One region of the Kocuria sabuli genome, then DNA from elsewhere that is predicted to be linked to it. Evidence: riboswitches for the same ligand, from Rfam matches in the RefSeq annotation. Region 1 holds a riboswitch; the other holds the start of a gene.
The links. A riboswitch is a leader RNA that binds a small molecule or an ion and turns the genes downstream of it on or off. The one in region 1 is predicted to bind S-adenosylmethionine.
Positions count from the first base shown of each region.

Region 2: linked by a shared signal. The riboswitch ahead of RE027_RS09830 (hypothetical protein) and the one ahead of RE027_RS08770 (methylenetetrahydrofolate reductase) in region 1 are both predicted to bind S-adenosylmethionine.

Region 1 is NZ_JAVHZE010000007.1:1,216-10,754, reverse strand. It holds gene RE027_RS08785 (D-2-hydroxyacid dehydrogenase) at 1-348, shown strand, start outside; gene ald (alanine dehydrogenase) at 424-1,518, shown strand; gene metE (5-methyltetrahydropteroyltriglutamate--homocysteine S-methyltransferase) at 1,702-4,119, opposite strand; gene RE027_RS08770 (methylenetetrahydrofolate reductase) at 4,200-5,123, opposite strand; SAM riboswitch class I at 5,192-5,295, opposite strand; gene RE027_RS08765 (glycosyltransferase) at 5,516-6,508, shown strand; gene RE027_RS08760 (hypothetical protein) at 6,505-7,902, shown strand; gene RE027_RS08755 (ArsR/SmtB family transcription factor) at 7,949-8,302, shown strand; gene RE027_RS08750 (SRPBCC family protein) at 8,306-8,803, shown strand; gene RE027_RS08745 (VOC family protein) at 8,806-9,222, shown strand; gene RE027_RS08740 (amino acid permease) at 9,262-9,539, opposite strand, start outside.
Region 2 is NZ_JAVHZE010000008.1:61,340-70,878, forward strand. It holds gene RE027_RS09790 (NADP-dependent isocitrate dehydrogenase) at 1-537, shown strand, start outside; gene purH (bifunctional phosphoribosylaminoimidazolecarboxamide formyltransferase/IMP cyclohydrolase) at 625-2,235, opposite strand; gene purN (phosphoribosylglycinamide formyltransferase) at 2,314-2,895, opposite strand; gene RE027_RS09805 (hypothetical protein) at 2,957-3,466, shown strand; gene RE027_RS09810 (cell division protein PerM) at 3,352-4,860, opposite strand; gene RE027_RS09815 (glycosyltransferase family 4 protein) at 5,032-6,201, shown strand; gene RE027_RS09820 (PIN domain-containing protein) at 6,205-6,588, opposite strand; gene RE027_RS09825 (hypothetical protein) at 6,611-6,790, opposite strand; SAM riboswitch class IV at 6,804-6,929, opposite strand; SAM riboswitch class IV at 7,210-7,323, shown strand; gene RE027_RS09830 (hypothetical protein) at 7,332-7,628, shown strand; gene RE027_RS09835 (hypothetical protein) at 7,703-7,885, opposite strand; gene cspE (transcription antiterminator/RNA stability regulator CspE) at 8,030-8,236, opposite strand; gene RE027_RS09845 (DMT family transporter) at 8,566-8,889, opposite strand; gene RE027_RS09850 (DMT family transporter) at 8,889-9,236, opposite strand; gene RE027_RS09855 (TetR/AcrR family transcriptional regulator) at 9,240-9,539, opposite strand, start outside.

The DNA.
Region 1 (9,539 bases):
ACGCGCGGGCTCGCCGACGCGCGGGTGCTCGCCGCGATGTCCCCGCACGCGCACCTCGTCAACGTGGGGCGGGGGCAGCTGGTGGACGAGGACGCGCTGCGGGAGGCACTCGTGGCGGGGCGTCCCGCGGCCGCGACCCTGGACGTCTTCGACACGGAGCCCCTGCCGTCGACCCATCCCTTCTGGGCGATGGACAATGTGCACGTGTCCGCGCACATGTGCGGCGACGTCGAGGGGTGGCGGGACGAGCTCGCGGCCCAGTTCGAGGACAACCTCCGGCGCTGGACGGCCGGGGAGCCGCTGCACCACGAGGTGGACAAGGAAGCCGGCTACGTCCGGTCCTGCTGAGACAGGGACCGGGGCCCGCGGCGACGGTGCCGCGGACCCCCGGGGACGAGCCGCGACGAGAGGAGAGCACCGACCATGCGCGTAGCAGTTCCCAGGGAGATCAAGCCGGCCGAGCGCCGGGTGGGCCTCGTGCCGGCGGGGGTGACCCAGCTCGTGCGCGACGGCCACGAGGTGCTCGTGGAGACCGGCGCGGGCGAGGGGTCCGGGTTCGACGACGCCGCCTACGCCGCCGCCGGGGCCGAGGTGGTCGACCGGCACACGGTGTGGGAGCAGGCGGAGCTGTTGGTCAAGGTCAAGGAGCCGGTGGCCGAGGAGTACGAATTCCTGCGCCCGGACCTGACGCTCTTCGCGTACCTGCACCTGGCCGCCGACCGCCCCCTGACGGAGGCGCTGCTCGAGGCCGGCACCACCGGGGTGGCCTTCGAGACGGTGCGCTCCGGGCGGGCCCTGCCCCTGCTGCAGCCCATGTCCGAGATCGCCGGGCGGCTCGCCGCCCAGTCCGCCGCCCACCACCTGCAGACCAACGCCGGTGGTCCCGGTCTGCTCATGGGCGGGGTCCCCGGCGTCGCGGCGGCCAAGGTCGTTGTGGTCGGCGGCGGTGCCGTGGGCACCCAGGCCGCCCTGATGTCCTCGGGCCTGATGGCCGACGTGACCGTGCTGGACGCGTCCGGTGTCCGCGTCCGCGAGCTCACCGACCTGCTGGGCCACCGCGCCCGGGTGCTCATGAGCGACGAGCACGTGCTGGAGGAGGAGATCTCCGGGGCGGACGTGGTGATCGGTGCGGTGCTCGTCCCGGGGGCGGCCGCGCCGAAGCTCGTGCGCCGCGAGCACCTGCCCCTCCTGCACGACCACGCCCTGCTCGTGGACGTGGCCATCGACCAGGGCGGGTGCTTCGAGACCTCCCACCCGACGACCTACGACGACCCGACGTTCGAGGTGGACGGGATCACCCACTACTGCGTGGCCAACATGCCCGGCGTCGTGCCGCGCACCGCGAGCCGCGCCCTGGCCAACGCCACGACCCCGTACCTGCGCCGGCTCGCCCGCGGGCCCGGGCAGGCCCTGGCCGGCGACCCGGAGTTCGCCGCCGGGCTCAACACGGCCGGGGGCACGATCCGCCACGCCGGCGTGGCGCAGGCCTTCGACGACCTGCCGGCGCGGCTGGACTGAGTTCCCCGGGCTCTGCCGTGCCCGCCCGAGCCGGCCGGCGGAGTGCCCGAACGCCTCAGCAGCAAGGTCCTGGATCGGTGCAGGAAGATCCCACCGACCACGGGGACCGCGAGTGACCACGGCATGCCGTGGTCACTCGCGGTCCCCGTGGTCACTCGCGCCGGGCCCCCGGCGCCGGCGAGGTCAGACCCGCGAGCCGTGCTGGACGATCAGCGGCCGCCCGGCCGGCTGCGCCACCCGCTCCCGCGCGGTCCGGGCCGCCGCCACGAGGTGCTCCAGGGAGGCCTTCGTCTCCTCGTAGCCGCGGGTCTTCAGGCCGCAGTCCGGGTTGACCCACAGGGTCCGCGCCGGCACGTGCTCGAGCGCCCGCTCGAGCAGCTGCTCGATCTCCTCCTGGGAGGGCACGCGCGGGGAGTGGATGTCCCACACCCCCGGGCCGATGCCGCGGGAGAAGCCCGCGGCCTCGAGGTCCGTCAGCACCTCCATCCGGGAGCGGGCCGCCTCGATGCTCGTGACGTCGGCGTCCAGGCCGTCGATCGCGTCGACCACCTCGCCGAACTCCGAGTAGCACAGGTGGGTGTGGACCTGGGTCTCGTCCCGCACCCCGGAGGTGGCCAGGCGGAAGGAGTCCACGGACCACGCCAGGTAGGCCGGCTGGTCCCCCCGGCGCAGCGGCAGCAGCTCCCGCAGTGCCGGCTCGTCGACCTGGATGATCCCGATCCCGGCGGCCTCGAGGTCCAGGACCTCGTCGCGCAGGGCGAGCGCCACCTGGTTCGCGGTCTCCCCGAGCGGCTGGTCGTCGCGCACGAAGGACCACGCGAGGATCGTCACCGGTCCCGTCAGCATGCCCTTGACCGGCTTGTCGGTGAGGGACTGGGCGTGGCTGATCCAGGGGACGGTGAAGGCCTCGCCGCGCAGTCCCTCGCCCTCGCGGCTGACGTCGCCCCAGAGGATGGAGGGGCGGGTGCAGCGGGAGCCGTAGGACTGGACCCAGCCGTGCACCGTGGTCGCGAAGCCGTCGAGGTGCTCGGCGAAGTACTGCACCATGTCGTTGCGCTCCGCCTCGCCGTGCACGAGCACGTCCAGGCCGAGCTCCTCCTGCAGTCGGATCACGCGCTCGATCTCCTCGCGCAGGAACCGGTCGTAGGCCTCGGGGGTGACAGCGCCGGAGCGGGCCTTCGCCCGCTGCGCCCGGACCTCGGGCGTCTGCGGGTAGGAGCCGATCGTCGTCGTCGGCAGCAGGGGCAGGGGCCCGGACGCCGTGAAGGAGCGGCCCTCCTGGGCGGCGCGGCGGACCTCGGCGGGGGCGCGCCCGATCTCCGCGGCGGTCACGGACGCGGCGCGCTCGCGCACGGCCGCGTCACGGACGCCCGGCGCGCCCGCACGGGTGCGGCGGGCCTCGGCGGCCTCGGCCAGCTGCTCCGCCACGGCGTCCCGGCCGGCGGCCAGGCCCCGGGAGAGGGTCACGATCTCGCCGACCTTCTGGTCGGCGAACGCGAGCCAGCTGCGCAGCACGGGGTCCAGCTGCGTCTCCTCGGCGACGTCGTGGGGGACGTGGAAGAGGGACGTGGAGCTGGCCACGGAGACCCGGACGCCCGCGCGGGCGAGCTCCTCGAGCCGGCCGAGCCGGCCGCCGAGGTCGGCCCGCCAGATGTTGTGGCCGTCGACGGCGCCGGCGACGAGCACCGGGGCGTCCTCGCCCCGGAAGAGCTCCAGCTCCTCGGCGGAGGGCACCGCGCCCTTGACGAGGTCCAGGTGCAGGGCCTCGACGCCCGAGCCGGCCAGCGGCCGCAGCAGCGAGGCGAGCGAGCCGTAGGAGGTGGTGACGAGCAGCTGCGGGCGCTCGGCGGCGGCGGTGAGGGCCGTGTAGGCCCCGCGCACGGCCGCGGCGACCTGCTCCGCGGGCACGTCCTGGTCGGCCACGAGGGCCGGCTCCTCCAGCTGCACCCACTCGGCGCCGGCCGCGGCGAGTTCGCTCAGCAGCTGGGCGTACACCGGGAGCACGTCGCCGAGGCGCTGCAGCGGATCGAAGCCGGCGGGGGCGTCGTCGTCGGCCTTGGCCAGGAGGAGGAGGGAGACGGGGCCGACGAGCACGGGGCGGACGGTGAACCCGTGCTCGGCGGCGCGGCGCACGTCGGCCACGAGCCGGCCGGCGGAGGCGGTGAAGGGGGTCGTGGGGCCGATCTCGGGGACGAGGTAGTGGTAGTTGGTGTCGAACCACTTGGTCATCTCCAGCGGCGCCCGGCCGGCGTCGCCACGGGCCAGGACGAAGCCGGCGTCGAGGTCCAGCCGGCCCTCCGCGTCGGCCAGGTCGGCGAAGCGGGTGGGCACCGCGCCGAGGGCCACGGTGGTGTCGAGGACCTGGTCGTAGAGGGCGAACTCGGCCGGCAGGGACGAGTCGTCCGCGCCGAGGCCCAGCTCCACGAGCCGCCGGTAGGTGGCCAGCTGCAGCTCGGCGGCCGTCGTCTCGAGCTCCTCGCGGGTCGAGCGTCCGGCCCAGTAGGACTCGAGGGCCTTCTTCAGCTCGCGGCGCCGGCCGATCCGGGGGTAGCCGGTGATGGTGGCGGCGGGGAAGGGGGCGGCGGGGGTGGTCGTGCTCATGGGTGTGCTCCTGGGACGTGTGCGGAAGGGCGTTCGGGACGGTGCTCGGGCAGAACGGGGCGGACGGTGGCGCCCGCTGCTCAGGCGGGCAGCAGGTCGGGCAGTGCCGCCGGCTCGTAGGGGACGCGCGGCAGGTCCACGCACTCCAGCAGGTCCAGCGCGGCCCGGTGCTCGTTGAAGGTGTAGAGGTGCAGCCCGGGCGCTCCGGCGTCCAGGGCCGCGCGGGCGAGCCGGGTCGCGAACGCGACGCCCGCCCGGTGCCGCTCGGCGGGCCCGGCGGCGTCCTCGAGGGCGGCGGCCAGGCCCGGGTGGGGCCGGAGCCCGGCGAGCCGGCACAGCGTGGCCAGCCGCCGCGGCTCCGTGACGGGCATGATCCCCGGCACGATCGGGATCGTCACCCCGGCCGCCCGGGCGGCCGCCACGAGACGCTCGTAGCGCTGCGGGCGGAAGTAGACCTGCGTGATGGCGAAGTCCGCGCCGGCGCGCTGCTTGGCCAGCAGCGCCTCGATGTCGTGCCGGAAGGACGGGGACTCCGGGTGCCGGGTCGGATAGGCGGCCACGCCCACGGCGAGCCGGCCGCCGGCGAGGGACGCGGTGTGGCGCTGCTCGACCTCGCGCACCAGCTCCACGAGGTCCCCGGCGTGGGTCAGCTCGCCGGGCTCCGCGCCCGGCTCCAGGTCACCGCGCAGGGCCAGGACGCCCCGGACGCCGCGGTGCACGAGGGAGGTCACGGTCTCCTCCAGCTCGGCCCGCGTGCTGCCCACGCACGTCAGGTGCGCCAGGGGCCGCAGACCGGTGCGGGCCACGAGGTGGTCGAGCAGGGCCAGCGACCCGGCCCGGCGCGGGGCGTCCCCGCTGTAGGTGACGGCGACGTGGTCGGGGCGGGTGGCCTCGAGCTCCTCGATGGTCCGCAGCAGCGCCTCGGCGCTCGCCGAGCAGCGCGGTGGGTAGAGCTCGTAGGACAGCGACGGCGGTGGCGCCGTCCGGTCGGGTGGTCGTCTCACAGAACCTCCTGGGGTCACCCCGAGGGAGGGCGCCGACCGTCCCGGGGTGGACCCGGGAGGCTGCGACAGCTCCATCGGTCCTGGCGGGAGCACCGTTCCGCGCACCCCGTGGGGCTGCGGATGGTTGCTGCGGCGTCGACGAGCCAGGTCTCTCGGCCGCTCTGGATAGATGCAAGGCCCATTCCAGCGGGTCGCCCGGCCGGGTGCCAAGCCCGGCGGCCCGGAAGACGCCGGTGCGCGTACTGTGACGCGGACGACGTCATGCGGCGCAACATCGACGCCGGGCGCCGCGCACCCCGTGCGCCCCGCGGGGTGCAACAGTTTCGGCGCCGCGGGCGCCCGCGCCCATAATGAACGTGCCCAGCCCCCGAGGACCTCAGGAACGAGAGCCCATGCCCCCCACACCCCGCATCGTGGCCGTCGTGCCGTGCCACAACGAGGAGGCCGCGATCGCGAAGGTCGTCACCGACCTGCACGCCACGGTCCCCGGCATCGAGGTCCACGTCTACGACAACTGCTCGACCGACGGCACCGTCGAGGCCGCCCGGCGGGCCGGTGCCCACGTCCGGCGCGAGGAGGAGAAGGGCAAGGGCAACGTGGTCCGGCGGGCCTTCGCGGACCTCGACGCCGACGTCTACGTCCTCATCGACGGCGACGACACCTACGACGTGGCCGACGCGCCCCGGATGATCGAGACGCTGCTGGCGGGCCCCTACGACCACGTGCTGGGCGTGCGCCGGCAGGTCAGCGGCACCGCCTACCGGGCGGGCCACGAGTCCGGCAACCGGTTCTTCAACACCCTCGTCACCTTCGCCTTCCGCCGCCCGGTCAGCGACATGCTCAGCGGCTACCGGGTGTTCTCGCGGCGCTTCGTGAAGTCCTTCCCCGCGCTGTCCCGGGAGTTCGAGATCGAGACCGAGCTGACCGTGCACGCCGTCAACGCCCGCGTGCCGCAGACCGAGGTCGAGGTCGGCTTCCGGGACCGGGCCGAGGGCAGCGAGAGCAAGCTGCGCACCTACCACGACGGCTTCCGGATCCTGGGCATCTTCGGGCAGCTGCTCTTCCACGAGCGGCCGTTCCTCGTCACCGGCGCCGTCTCGCTCGCGCTGTTCCTGCTCGGACTGGTCCTCGGCCTGCCCGTCGTGGTGGAGTTCGCGGGCACCGGGCTCGTGCCCCGCTTCCCGACGGCGTTCCTCGCCGCGTCCCTCGTGCTCCTGGCCGGGGTGTTCCTGCTGATGGGCGTCCTGCTGCACGGGCAGGCGAAGATCCGCCGGGAGACCTCCCGGCTGTTCTACCTGTGCCTGCCGGCCCCTCCGTGGAGCGGCGGGGACCACCCCCGCCGCTCTGCGCCCCCCGCCGGGGACGAGCGCCGGTGGGCCCGGTGAGCGGGGAGCGGACGGGCGGGCGCCTGGCCCCGCTGCGCCCCTGGTTCCAGGGCCTCGGCATGCTCCTGGTCCTGCAGTTCGCCCTGTTCGGGCTGCTGGTGCTGGGCCAGGCCGTGCCGGACCGGCCGATCGTCGAGAACCTCCTGACGGCGGTCGAGGACGGCACCTACGGCCCCCTCGGGGTGGCCGACCGGATGGGCACCCCCGCGGACACCTTCACGGAGTGCGTGGTGGCGGGCACGGGCCTGGGCGCGTCCCCGGAGGAGTCGGCGTTCAGCCGGGCCGTCCGGATGCCCCGGATCGCCACCTGCGGCGGCGGCCCGGAGCAGCTGCGGGCGATCTCCGAGGGCGCCGTGCTCGCGGACAACGACTACTTCAAGTACTGGGCCGGCTACACCGTGCTCACCCGCCCCGTGCTGGCCCTGGCGGGCCTCGAGGGCCTGCGGATCGTCTCGGGCACCCTCATGGTGGTCGCCCTGGCCGGGGCGTTCCTCGCGGTGCGCGCCCGGACCTCCACCGCCGTGGGACTGGCACTCGTCCTGCCGTACGTCGCGGGGACGAACCTGCTCTCCACCCCGTCGACGTCCTTCAGCCAGTCGATCTCCATCGCCTTCATCTTCCTGTCCGTGATCCTCTCCGCGGCCGGGGCCGGCCGCTCGCCCCGGCTCGGCTACGCAGGAGTGGGCCTGGGCGCCGCGCTCTTCTGCTTCGTCGACCTCCTGACCACCCCCGCCGTGCCCTGGGCGATGTCCGCCTTCGCCGTCGGCGCCGTGACGTGGTTCCGCCGCCGCGAGCTGGGGACGACCTTCCTGGCGGTGCTCCTGAGCGGGATCGTGTGGCCGGTGGCCTTCGCCGTCACCTGGGCCTCGCGGTGGGTCATCGCCGGGGCCTTCCTGGGCTTCCCGAACACCGTGGAGGTGGTCCGGCGGAACGTCGGGTTCCGGACCGGGGGCGAGCACGTGAACGTCTCCGACGCCTTCGGCGCGGGCCTGCGCGTCAACGCCTCCTACTGGTGGAACGCGGTGCCCACCGCGGAGCTCGTGCTGGCCGGCTGCGTGCTGGCCGCCGCGGCGGGACTGCTCCTGGCGCTGCGGCGCGGCGGGCCGTCCCGGTGGGCGGTCGCGCTCGTCCTGGCCCTGCCCGCGGCCGTGGTGCCCGTCTGGTACGCCGTGCTCAGCAACCACTCCCAGATCCACGCGCTCTTCGTCAACCGCGGGGTGCCGGCCGCGCTCGCCGTCGTGACCGCCGCCTGCCTGGTCGCCGCCGCGCTGCCGCGCCCGGAGCCCGCCGCGCCCGCGGAGGTGGAGCGCGAGGACTCCGTGCCCCCGGACGAGGACACGGCCGCCCGTCACGATCCGGTCTCGGAGGTTGCCGCGCCCACCCGCGCGACGTAGCCTTGAACAACCAAGAGGTTGATCAAGGAATCAGTTGACAAACACCGTGGGCCCCGACGACGACCTGCTCGACAAGGCCTTCCTGGCGCTCGCCGACCCGGTCCGCCGCCGCATCGTCGCCCGGCTCAGCCGGGGCCCGGCCACGGTCAACGAACTGGCGGAACCCTTCGCGATCTCCAAGCAGGCGGTCTCGAAGCACATCCAGGTCCTCGAGCAGGCGCAGCTCGTCACGCGCACCCGTGACGCCCAGCGGCGGCCCGTCCACCTGAACCCCGCACGGCTGGAGGCGCTCACCGCCTGGATCGACCGGTACCGGCTGGTCCGGGAGGAGCAGTTCCGCCGCCTGGACGCCGTGCTCGACACCCGCGCCGCACCACGCGGCGAGCACAGGGAGGACTGAACCATGGGACACGACCTGCACCTGACCGTCCCCGACGGGGTCCCGTACATCGACTTCGAGCGCGACTTCGACTTCTCCGTGGCGGACGTCTTCCGCGCCCACGCCGACCCCGAGCTGTTCCGGCAGTGGATCGGCCCGCGCGGGCTGCGGACCCGGATCGACGGCTTCGAGTTCCGCACCGGCGGGGCCTACCGTTTCGTCCAGAGCGGCGAGGACAGCACCGAGGAGCACGCCTTCCACGGCGTCTTCCACACGGTGCGCGAGAACGAGCTGGTCGTCCAGACCTTCGAGTACGAGGGCTGGCCCGACGCGGTCGACCTCGAGTACCTGCACTTCGAGGACCTGGGCGGCGGCCGGAGCCGGCTGCGCGGGCACACCGTCCACGCCTCCCAGGAGGCCCGCGACGGGATGGCGGCCTCCGGCATGGAGAACGGCATGGCCGAGGGCTACGAGCGGCTCGAGGAGCTGTTGGCCGGGCTGCTCGGCGGACAGGGAGGCTGAGCGTGGACTGGACCCTCGAGGTCGTGCTGGTGCCCGTGCGCGACGTCGACCGGGCCGTCGAGTTCTACCGGGACCAGGTCGGCTTCCACCTCGACCACCACACCACCACCGAGCAGATGGACATCGCCCAGCTGACCCCGCCCGGGTCCGGCTGCTCGATCGTGGTGGGCAACCTCCCCGCCCACCGGGAGATGGCCCCCGGGTCCCTGCGCGGGCTCCAGCTGGTGGTCGCGGACGCCCGGGCGGCCCGGGACGAGCTGCTGTCCCGGGGCGTCGAGGCGGGCGAGATCGTGGTCCTCGACGAGCGGGACGGCGGCACGCTGTTCGGCTTCAGCGACCCCGACGGCAACACGTGGGCGGTGCAGGAGCTCCGGGCGCGCGCCGCGCGGCCGCTGATCCCGCCGGAGCACCGCCGCTGAGCCCCGGGCCCAGGGCGGCACCCCTCGGGCGGCCCGGGCTCAGGGGTGCCGGCCGAGCACCTTCGCGGCCAGTGCGATGAGCAGGACCAGCCCGGCGGTGAGCAGCAGCTGCCCCCGGACGGCGTCGTCGAGCAGGCCCAGCAGCAGGATCCCGGCGAGGATCGCCAGCGCCAGCCCGGACAGCCACGGGAAGGCCCACATCCGCAGCGGCAGCTCGGTCCCGTCCCGGTCCGCGCGGCGGCGCAGCACGATCTGGGAGACCAGCGCGAGCCCCCAGACCACGAGGCACGTGGCGCCGACCGTGTTGAGCATCCACA
Region 2 (9,539 bases), on a different contig from region 1:
ATGCTCTCCGTGGTCCCGCTCATCAACGGCGGCGGCCTGTTCGAGACCGGCGCCGGCGGGTCCGCGCCCAAGCACGTCCAGCAGCTGGTCGAGGAGAACCACCTGCGCTGGGACAGCCTGGGCGAGTTCCTGGCCCTGGCCGCGAGCCTCGACCACCTCGCCTCGACGGCCGGCAACGACCGCGCACGGATCCTCGGCGGGACCCTGGACCGCGCCACGGGCACCTTCCTCGAGGAGAACAAGTCCCCGAGCCGGAAGGTCGGCGAGATCGACAACCGCGGCAGCCACTTCTACCTGGCCCTGTACTGGGCGCAGGAGCTGGCGCGCCAGGACGAGGACGCCGAGCTGGCCCAGGCCTTCGCCTCCGTGGCGGAGCAGCTGGCCGCCCAGGAGGACACGATCAACGAGGAGCTGCTCGCCGTGCAGGGCCGGCCCGCCGACATCGGCGGCTACTACCGCCCGGACGACGCCCGGACGTTCTCGGTGATGCGCCCGTCGGAGACCTTCAACACGGTCCTCGCCTCGCTCAGCGCCTGACCCCGCGCCCACGAGAAGGGCCGCACCTCCGCGCGGGGGTGCGGCCCTTCTCGTGCGCGCCCCGGACGGGGGCGGGTCAGCGGAAGATCAGTGGAAGAAGTGCCGGGCGCCGGTGAAGTACATCGTCACGCCGGCGGCCTCCGCCGCGGCCACGACCTCCTCGTCCCGGATCGAGCCGCCGGGCTGGACGACGGCGCGCACGCCGGCGTCGAGCAGCACCTGCAGCCCGTCCGCGAAGGGGAAGAAGGCGTCCGACGCCGCCACGGCCCCGCGGGCTCGCTCGGCGCCGTCCTCGCCCAGGCCGTTGGCCCGTTCCACGGAGAGCCTGCAGGAGTCCACCCGGTTGACCTGGCCCATCCCGATGCCCACGGCGGCGCCGCGGTCGGCGAGCAGGATCGCGTTGGACTTCACGGGCCGCAGCGCCTTCCACGCGAAGGCGAGGTCGGCGAGCGTCTGCTCGTCGGCGGGCGCCCCGGCGGCGAGGGTCCAGGTCGCGGGGTCGTCGCCGGCGGCGTCGAGGCGGTCCGAGACCTGGAGGAGGGCCCCGCCGGAGATCTGCCGGTACTCGAGGGCGTCCCGCTCGAAGCCCTCGGGCAGCTCGAGGAGGCGGATGCTCTTCTTCGCCCGCAGGATCTCCAGGGCCTCCGGCTCGAACCCGGGAGCCACGACGACCTCGGTGAAGATGTCCTTGACGGTCTCCGCCATGGCCCGGGTCACGGGGCGGTTGGCCGCGATCACCCCGCCGTAGGCGGAGAGCGGGTCGCACGCGTGGGCCTTGCGGTGGGCGTCCGCGATCGGGTCCCCGGCGCCCGGGGTGGCCACGGCGATCCCGCACGGGTTGTTGTGCTTGACGACGGCGACGGCCGGCTCGTCGAAGTCGTAGGCGGCGCGCAGGGCGGCGTCGGCGTCCACGTAGTTGTTGTAGGACATCTCCTTGCCGTGCAGCTGGTCGGCCTGGGCGATGCCGGGGGCGGCCGCCTCGTCGACGTAGAGGGCGCCCTTCTGGTGCGGGTTCTCGCCGTAGCGCAGGGAGGCGGAGCGCTGGAGGGCGAGCCCGGCGTAGGGCGGCCAGAAGTTGGCGTCCTCGTCCTGCTCGAACTGCTGGGCCGTCCAGGTGGCCACGGCGGTGTCGTAGGCCGCGGTGTGGGCGAAGGCCGCCGCGGCCAGCCGGCGCCGGGCGGCGAGGTCGAACCCGCCGGCGCCGGCGGCCTCGACCACCGCGCCGTAGGAGGCCGGGTCCACGACCACGGACACGGCTGCGTGGTTCTTCGCCGCGGCGCGGACCATGGAGGGGCCGCCGATGTCGATCTGCTCGACGACCTCGTCCTGGCCGGCGCCCGAGCGCACCGTGTCCGCGAACGGGTACAGGTTCACGACCACGAGGTCGAACGGCTCGATCTCCAGCTCCGCGAGCTGGTCCACGTGGTCCTGCTTCCGGCGGTCCGCGAGGATCCCGGCGTGCACCCGCGGGTGCAGGGTCTTGACCCGCCCGTCCAGGCACTCCTGGAAGCCGGTGACCTCGGAGACCTCCGTCACGGGGACCCCCGCCTCCGCGATCCGCCGCGCGGTCGATCCGGTGGAGACCAGGGCCACGCCGGCCCGGTGCAGGCCGCGGGCGAGGTCGTCCAGACCGGTCTTGTCGTAGACGGACACCAGGGCCCGTCTGATGGGCACGCGGTCAGGCTGGATGGGGCTCACAGGTTCTCCAAGCGTCGTAGGTCGTGGGCGCCGGCGGGATCCGCCGGGGACCATTTTACGGACCCGCGCCGACCCGTCTCACCGCACGTCGTGCAGCGCGGCCGAGCGGGCCAGCGACCCGAGGGTCCCGACGAGCAGCTCGCGCTCGGCGGCCTTGATCCGCTCGTGCAGCTCCTCCTCGGTGTCCCCGTCCTGCACGGGCACCGCCGCCTGGGCCAGGATCGGTCCGGCGTCGACGTCGGCGACGACCTCGTGGACGGTGACGCCGGTGACCTTCACCCCGTGCGCGAGGGCGTCCCGGACGGCGTGCGCCCCCGGGAAGGAGGGCAGCAGGGACGGGTGGGTGTTGACGATCCGGCCCCGGAACGCCTCGACGAAGCCCGCGTCCACGATCCGCATGAACCCGGCGAACAGGACCCGGTCGGGCGCGTGGGCGGCCACGGCGTCCTGCAGGGCCAGGTTCCAGCGCGCGCGGTCCGGGTGGTCCGCGGGCCGGACGAGGAACGTCGGGATCCCGGACGCCTCCGCGCGCTCGAGCCCGCGGCAGGGCTTGTCCGCGCCCACGGCAGCGATCCCGACGTCGATCCGGCCCTCCTCGACGGCGTCGAGGACCGCCTGCAGGTTGGTGCCGGAGCCGGAGACCATGACCACGATGCGCATGCCGTCGAGTCTAGTCGTGCGGCAGCGGGAGGCTCCGCGCAGGTGGCCTAGAGTGAGGAGCATGACCCCTCCCCGGCCGAGCCCCGAAACTGCCCCTGCGGACGCACGGAGCGCCGCCACGACCCGCACGGCGGGAGCCGCGCTGGTGTGCGCGGCCGTCGCCCTGGTGCTCGTCGGCTCGGGGCTGTGGCTGACCGTCGCCGGGGTCGTGGCGGCGGCCGCGGGCCTCGGACTGGGCATCGCCGCGCTCGTGCGCTCCCGCGGGACGGGCCGGCGCAGGCTGCTGGTCGTGAGCGCGGTCGCCGCGATCGTGCTGGGCCTCCTGAGCCTGGTCACCGGCGGGGCGCGGCTGGCCCTGTGGCCGGTGGCCGAGGCCTACCAGCAGTGCGTGTCCAGCACGCTCACCCTCTCCGGGACGGCCCAGTGCCAGCAGGAGCTCGAGGACGGGATCTGGAGCTACCTCTCCGGCGGCCCGGAGGCCTCCGCGGACTCCTCCGGCCCCGCCGGCGCGTCCACGTCGAACGCCTCGTCGGACCCCGAGGGCTCCGCGCCGGCCGCTCGGCGGCTCTGACCCGCGCGCGGGTCCGGTTCGCCGCCGGCAGGCTCCGGCGCGATGCGCCCCCCGGCCGAGCGCATCGCGCGCCGCGCCGCGGCCTCGGCCCGGCGCCGCCGTCGGGTCTCGCGCCGCCCGAGCCCCTCGCCCGGGACGCCGCGGGACGGCGCGAACGGCGGCTCGTGCTCGAGCCACGGGCCCAGCACGTAGCCGAGGACCGCGCCCACCGCCACCTCCGCCCCGAACCACAGCAGGACGTCGAGGCCGTCCGGGCCGACCACCGTCAGCCGGCCGAGCCCGAGCGAGCCGTGCGCCAGCCAGCTCAGCAGCATCACCAGCACGCCCGCGACCGCCCCGATGAGCAGCCCGGTCAGCAGCGTGGCGAGCGGGAAGGTGATCCAGCGGGCGGGCAGCCGCAGGGCCATCCAGTCGTCGAGGTGGTTCTCGCCCTCGCGCAGGAACCACCAGCCGGCGAGCACCCCGGCCAGCACCGGCAGCACCAGCACGGCGAGCGACCAGGCCGGCAGCTCGGCGGGCGGCAGCGCGGCGAGGGCCGGGAGCATCGGGACGGGACCGGCGTCCGTGCCCAGCGGTGACACGCGCGTGCCGGCGCCGACCTCGAACCCCGCACCCGTGGCCCAGGCCAGGGCGTAGACCGCGAGGTTCGGCAGGTAGCCCAGCTGCAGCCCCGTGAGGGCGGTGTCCCCGGGCACGCCGGTGCCCAGCCGCTGGTAGACGTTGACCACGTCGTTCCAGTTCCACAGCAGCGCGGCGGCCAGCAGCGTCGCCCCGACGCCCACTCCGGCGACGGCCGCGACGAAGCCCGCCCGCAGCACCGCCCACACGTACGAACCGGCCCACCGTGAGTACTGACTGGTCCGCTCGACCCACGCGGCGGCGTTGACGCCGATCAGCCCGGGCAGCGAGCGGGAGGCACGATAGGCCCCGACGAACGCCCCCAGCGCCACCGGCACGAGCGGGAAGACCGCCGCGGCCCCCGGGCTCGCCGCGACCTCGCCGGTGCCGAAGAGCAGCCCGGCCACGGCCCCGGCCGCGGAGTACACGGCGAGCCCGCTCAGGTACGGCTGCCAGAACTGCCCCTCCCAGCAGGCGCGCGCGAGCCGTCCCCCGGCGCGCCACGCGAGCGCGAACGGCACGAGGGTGAGCCCGAGCGGGACGAGGTTGAGCGTCCCGGTGGTCGCGGGCAGCCCCGCCCCGGGGTCCAGGGCGACCTGCAGCGGGGTGAGGTGGGCGAGCAGCCACACCTGGCCGGAGAGCACGAAGCTCCCGGCCAGGCCGAGGGAGTCCGAGCCGTCGGCGAGCCACACCATGAGGACGGTCAGCAGCACCAGCAGGTAGGAGACCACGGCCACCGAGCCGAGTTCCAGCACGCCCTGCAGCCACAGCGGCATGGGGACACCGCGGCGGTCGGCGGACGGAGCGGGGGAGGAAGAGCCTTGGGAGTTCATCACCGCCCATCTTCCCACGCGCGTCCGGGACCTCGGCCGAGGCTTCACGGCGCCTTCACCGGCGGGCCACGTGCCGCTTCCCGGGGGGACGCCTCCGCCGGAGAGGCTCGGGCCATGAGAGTCGCCGTGGTCGCCGAGCAGTTCCTCCCCCACCTGAACGGTGTCACCCACTCGGTCCTTAGGGTGGTCGAGCAGCTGGGCGCCCGCGGCCACGACGTCGTGGTCGTGGCGCCCTCCTACGACCCCGCACCGCTGGGGCGCCGCACGGAGGAGGTCGTCGAGGAGCTCGGCGGGGTCCCCGTGCACCGGCTGCCCGCCCTGCCCCTCACCGGTTATCCCGACGTGCGCGTGGCGGGCGGGACCGTGGCCCGGGTGCGGCGGCAGCTGGAGCGGTTCCGCCCCGACGTCGTCCACGTCGCCTCCCCGTTCGTCCTGGGCCGGCGGGCGATCCTGGCCGCCCACCAGCTCGGCGTGCCGTCCGTGGCGGTGTACCAGACCGACGTGCCCGGCTACGCGGCGAAGTACGGCGCCCCGTTCCTCGAGCAGCTCCTGTGGGGACACGTGCGCAGCATGCACAACGCCGCGACCCTGACCCTCGCCCCGTCCTCGTCCGCCGTCGGGCAGCTCGTCGCGCACGGGGTGCGCGACGTGCACCTGTGGCGGCGGGGCGTGGACACCACCCGGTTCTGCCCGCGGCACCGCGACGAGCGGTGGCGGGCGGAGGTCGGCGGCGGGCGCCGGATCGTGGGCTACGTGGGCCGGATCGCCCCGGAGAAGCAGGTCGAGGACCTCGCCGCGGTCGCGGACCTGCCCGGCACCCGCCTCGTCGTCGTGGGCTCGGGGCCGGAGGAGGAGGCCCTGCGCCGCCGGCTCCCGGGCGCGCACTTCACCGGCCGGCGCTCCGGGGCGGACCTCGCCCGCATCATGGCGTCCTTCGACGTGTTCGTCCACCCGGGAGAGTTCGAGACGTTCTGCCAGACGATCCAGGAGGCCATGGCCTCCGGGGTGCCGGTGGTGGCGACGGGACGGGGCGGGCCCGTGGACCTCGTGGACTCCTCCCGCACCGGCTGGCTCTATCCGCCCGGGGACCTGACGGCCCTGCGCGGGCACGTGGCCGACCTCCTGGGCGACGACGCCAAGCGGGCCGCCTTCGGGGCGGCCGCGCACGCCGCGGTCCAGGGCCGGACGTGGGACGTCCTGGTCGGGCAGCTGATCGAGCACTACGACCGGGCCGTGGCGCTGGGCGCCCGCGAGCACGGCCCCCGCTCCCGCCGCGCCGCCTGAGGCCTATCCCCGGACGGGAGTCACGTCGAGCACGGGCACCCCGGTGCCCGCGTACCGCTGCGGCTCGGCGCTCAGCACGGTCAGTCCGTGCACCAGGGCGGTGGCCGCGGTCAGACCGGCCACCGGGTCGGCCGTCCCTGCGGCGCCCAGGCCTCCCCACGCCCTGCTCACGGCGGCGTCCACGGGGAGCACGCGGTCGGGGAAGCGCAGCTCGAGCTGCTCCGTCCACTGCGCCTCGTCGGGCCGCCCGGCCAGCAGCTCGCCCAGCACCAGGGCGGACAGGAAGAGCCGCCGGTGGCCGTGCTGGCGCAGGACCCCGGCCAGCTCGGGCGAGCGGTCCGGGGTGCGCACCCCGAGCAGCACGGAACGGTCCAGGAGCAGGTCCACGTCGTCGGTCCTCGGCCGGGCCTCAGGCCGCGGCGGCGAGCTGCCCGCGCACGGGGGCCAGCAGGAAGTCGACGAACTCCGTGCGCGCCTGCACCACGCGGGCGTAGTCGTCGATGCTCATCGCGGCGGTGCCGAGCACGGCGGCGGCGGCAGGGGGGCCGCCCAGGTGGGCGACGGCGACAGGGGGAAAGGCATCTGGCATGACCGGGATCCTCGGGGCGCTCTTGCTCGCACCGGGTGCCGCCACTGCGGCGATGCGAGCCGCTTCGTCATCCGAACCACCCGTGAACATGGGGTTGGTGCCCGGTCTAGTCGGAGCTTGGCAACCGGGTCTCTTGAAGCTGTCCCCCATTGAACCACATCGGGCCCCCGCGCGTCCTCCGGCGGCCCCGGTGCAGGCGTGGGCGGGCCTGCGCGCAGGCCTTCCCCGGCCGGTCACCGGGAGGACATCTCGCTGACACATCGTTGCGCTGGAATGGGTGGCGAGCACCGGGGCGGCCCCGCCCATTACGGTTCGGTGACACAACTCGCGACCGGCTTGGCGGTCCGTCGGAGGTGCGGGGTAGCCTGGACCTGCTTCTCGAGATGCGGCGTCCGCGTGCTCGACGGAGGGCCACGGGTCCTCCGGAGGGTCCGCGGAGGGGCTCCGACCCGCTGCGCGCCAACCCGATGTTCACGGGTGGATCGGATGACGAAGCGGTGGGCAACGACACCGGATGCCCACAAGAACGTCAGGAGAAAACATGACCATGTCCGAAGAAAGAACAGCGACCACCACCGACCAGCGGGAGGAGTGGGTCGACGTCACCGTCACCGCCCTCCCCGATCTGCACCTCGTCCGGCTCACCTCGACGGACGGCGGCGTGCAGGAGTACCTCAGCCCGGAGACCGACGACCTCGCCGCCGCGGCGGAGCACACGACGGGCAGCGCGCAATGGTGCGCCAAGTACCGCCAGCTCCTCGTTCCCGGCGCCCTGGCGGCGACGGGACGGCACCCGTTCTTCAAGCTCCACCCCGTGTCCCTCCCGCTGTCGGCGTAGCCGGCGGGCGGGACACGACGAAGGCCGCAGCCCGGTGGGCTGCGGCCTTCGTCGTGGGGGCACCCCGGGGCGGTTCACTCCAGGCCGTAGTCCCCGGCCGGGCCCCAGCCGTCCCCGGCCTCGTCGGCGGACCCCTCGAGGTCCCACTCGGAGGCCTCGAGCTCGAAGGGCACGGAGACGTCGAGCTCGGCGTCGGAGACCCGGTTCACCACGAACGGGTCCTCCGGCTCGTCCGGGGGCGGGACGGGTCCGGTCACAGGGGATCCTCTCGGTCGGCGGCGGCACGGCCGCCACGGCACGGACCGGCGGGGCGTCGCCGGGACGACAGAACCGCCGCCGGGCGCAGGGCTCGACGGCGGTTCTGGACGATCAGCGGGCGCGCAGGCCCGCGGAGGGGATCGTCAGGAGATGACGGTGATGTTCGCGGCCTGGGGGCCCTTGGGGCCGTCCTGGGTCTCGAACTCGACGCGGTCGTTCTCGTTCAGGGAGCGGAAGCCACCCGAGTTGATCGCGGAGAAGTGGGCGAAGACGTCCTTGGAGCCGTCCTCGGGGGTGATGAAGCCGAAGCCCTTGTCAGCGTTGAACCACTTGACGATACCGGTAGTCATGGAGAGACCTGATCTTTCATGAGATGCACGTTTCCCGACGTTCGAGAAACACAAAAGTTGTGATGCGTGGAAAACGTCTTCTCAGAAAAACTGCTGCACCCGGATGGGCCGAACTGCTTGAAATACAAAAACGAACCTCAACAACCGGGGACCACTCTACACGAGTTCCGGCACCACGCCACCCGGGCGGCGCAGAGGGCGGAGGTCCCGGGCACCCGCACCGGGACGTGGTGGACCTTCTCGCCCGCGGGCCGGTCCTGCCGGGCTCCCGGCGGGACCGGAACAGCGGCACCGGCCCCGCCGGGGCAGAGTCCTCCGTCGGGAGCCGCTCAGACCGGCGGGGCGCCCAGTTCGATGAGCAGCACCCCGCCGGCGATGAGCGCCACCCCGGCCGCCGTCACCCAGGTGAACGGCTCGCGGAACAGCAGCCGCCCGGCCACCGCCGTCAGCGCCACCCCGGCGGCCGACCAGATGCCGTAGGCGACCCCGAGGGCCATGCCCTCGGCCAGCGCGAGACTCAGGCAGGTGAAGGCCACCAGGTAGCCCGCGACCACGGCGGCGTACCAGCGGGGGCGGCCCCGGGCGGCCGTCCGCAGGGACAGGGTCGCGGCGACCTCGGTGAGGATCGAGCCGGTGAGGAACAGCCAGGCCATCAGACCGCCCCGTCCTGCCGCCGGGCGGGACGGTGGGAGCCGATCTCCACGCAGAGCACTCCGGCCACGACCAGCCCGATCCCGGCCAGCACGGCCGGGCTCAGCTGCTCGTCGAAGACCACGGCCGCCCCCAGGGCGGTGAGCGTCACGCCCAGGGCGGCCCACACGCCGTAGGCGACCCCCACGGGTGTGCCCCGGCGCAGCACGGCGGCGAGGAACGCGAAGGCGGCGCCGTAGCCGGTGACGACGAGCGCGTACCAGGCGGGCTGGTCCAGCGCGGCCTTCAGCGACAGCGTGGCCACCACCTCGCTGAGCACGGCGGCGATCAGCAGCAGCCAGCGCACCACGGCTCAGTCCGCCAGCAGCGCGTCGGCCACTGCCCGGACCCGCACCCGCTCGTCCGGGTCGGGGGCGAAGACGCCCGCGGCGTCGGCGAACCACACGCCGTCGGCGAGCAGCCGCACGGCCAGCAGCCGGCTCCGGCGCTCGGCGGGCAGGTCCTCGGGCAGGTCCACCCACGGCGCCACCCGCGCGACCCAGCGCTCCTTGAGCGTGGCGCGCAGCCGCTGGTCCGTGAGCATCACCAGGTCCGTCTCGTCGACCTCGCCCGAGAGACACCAGTCCAGGTAGGCGCGCAGCCGCTCCTCGGC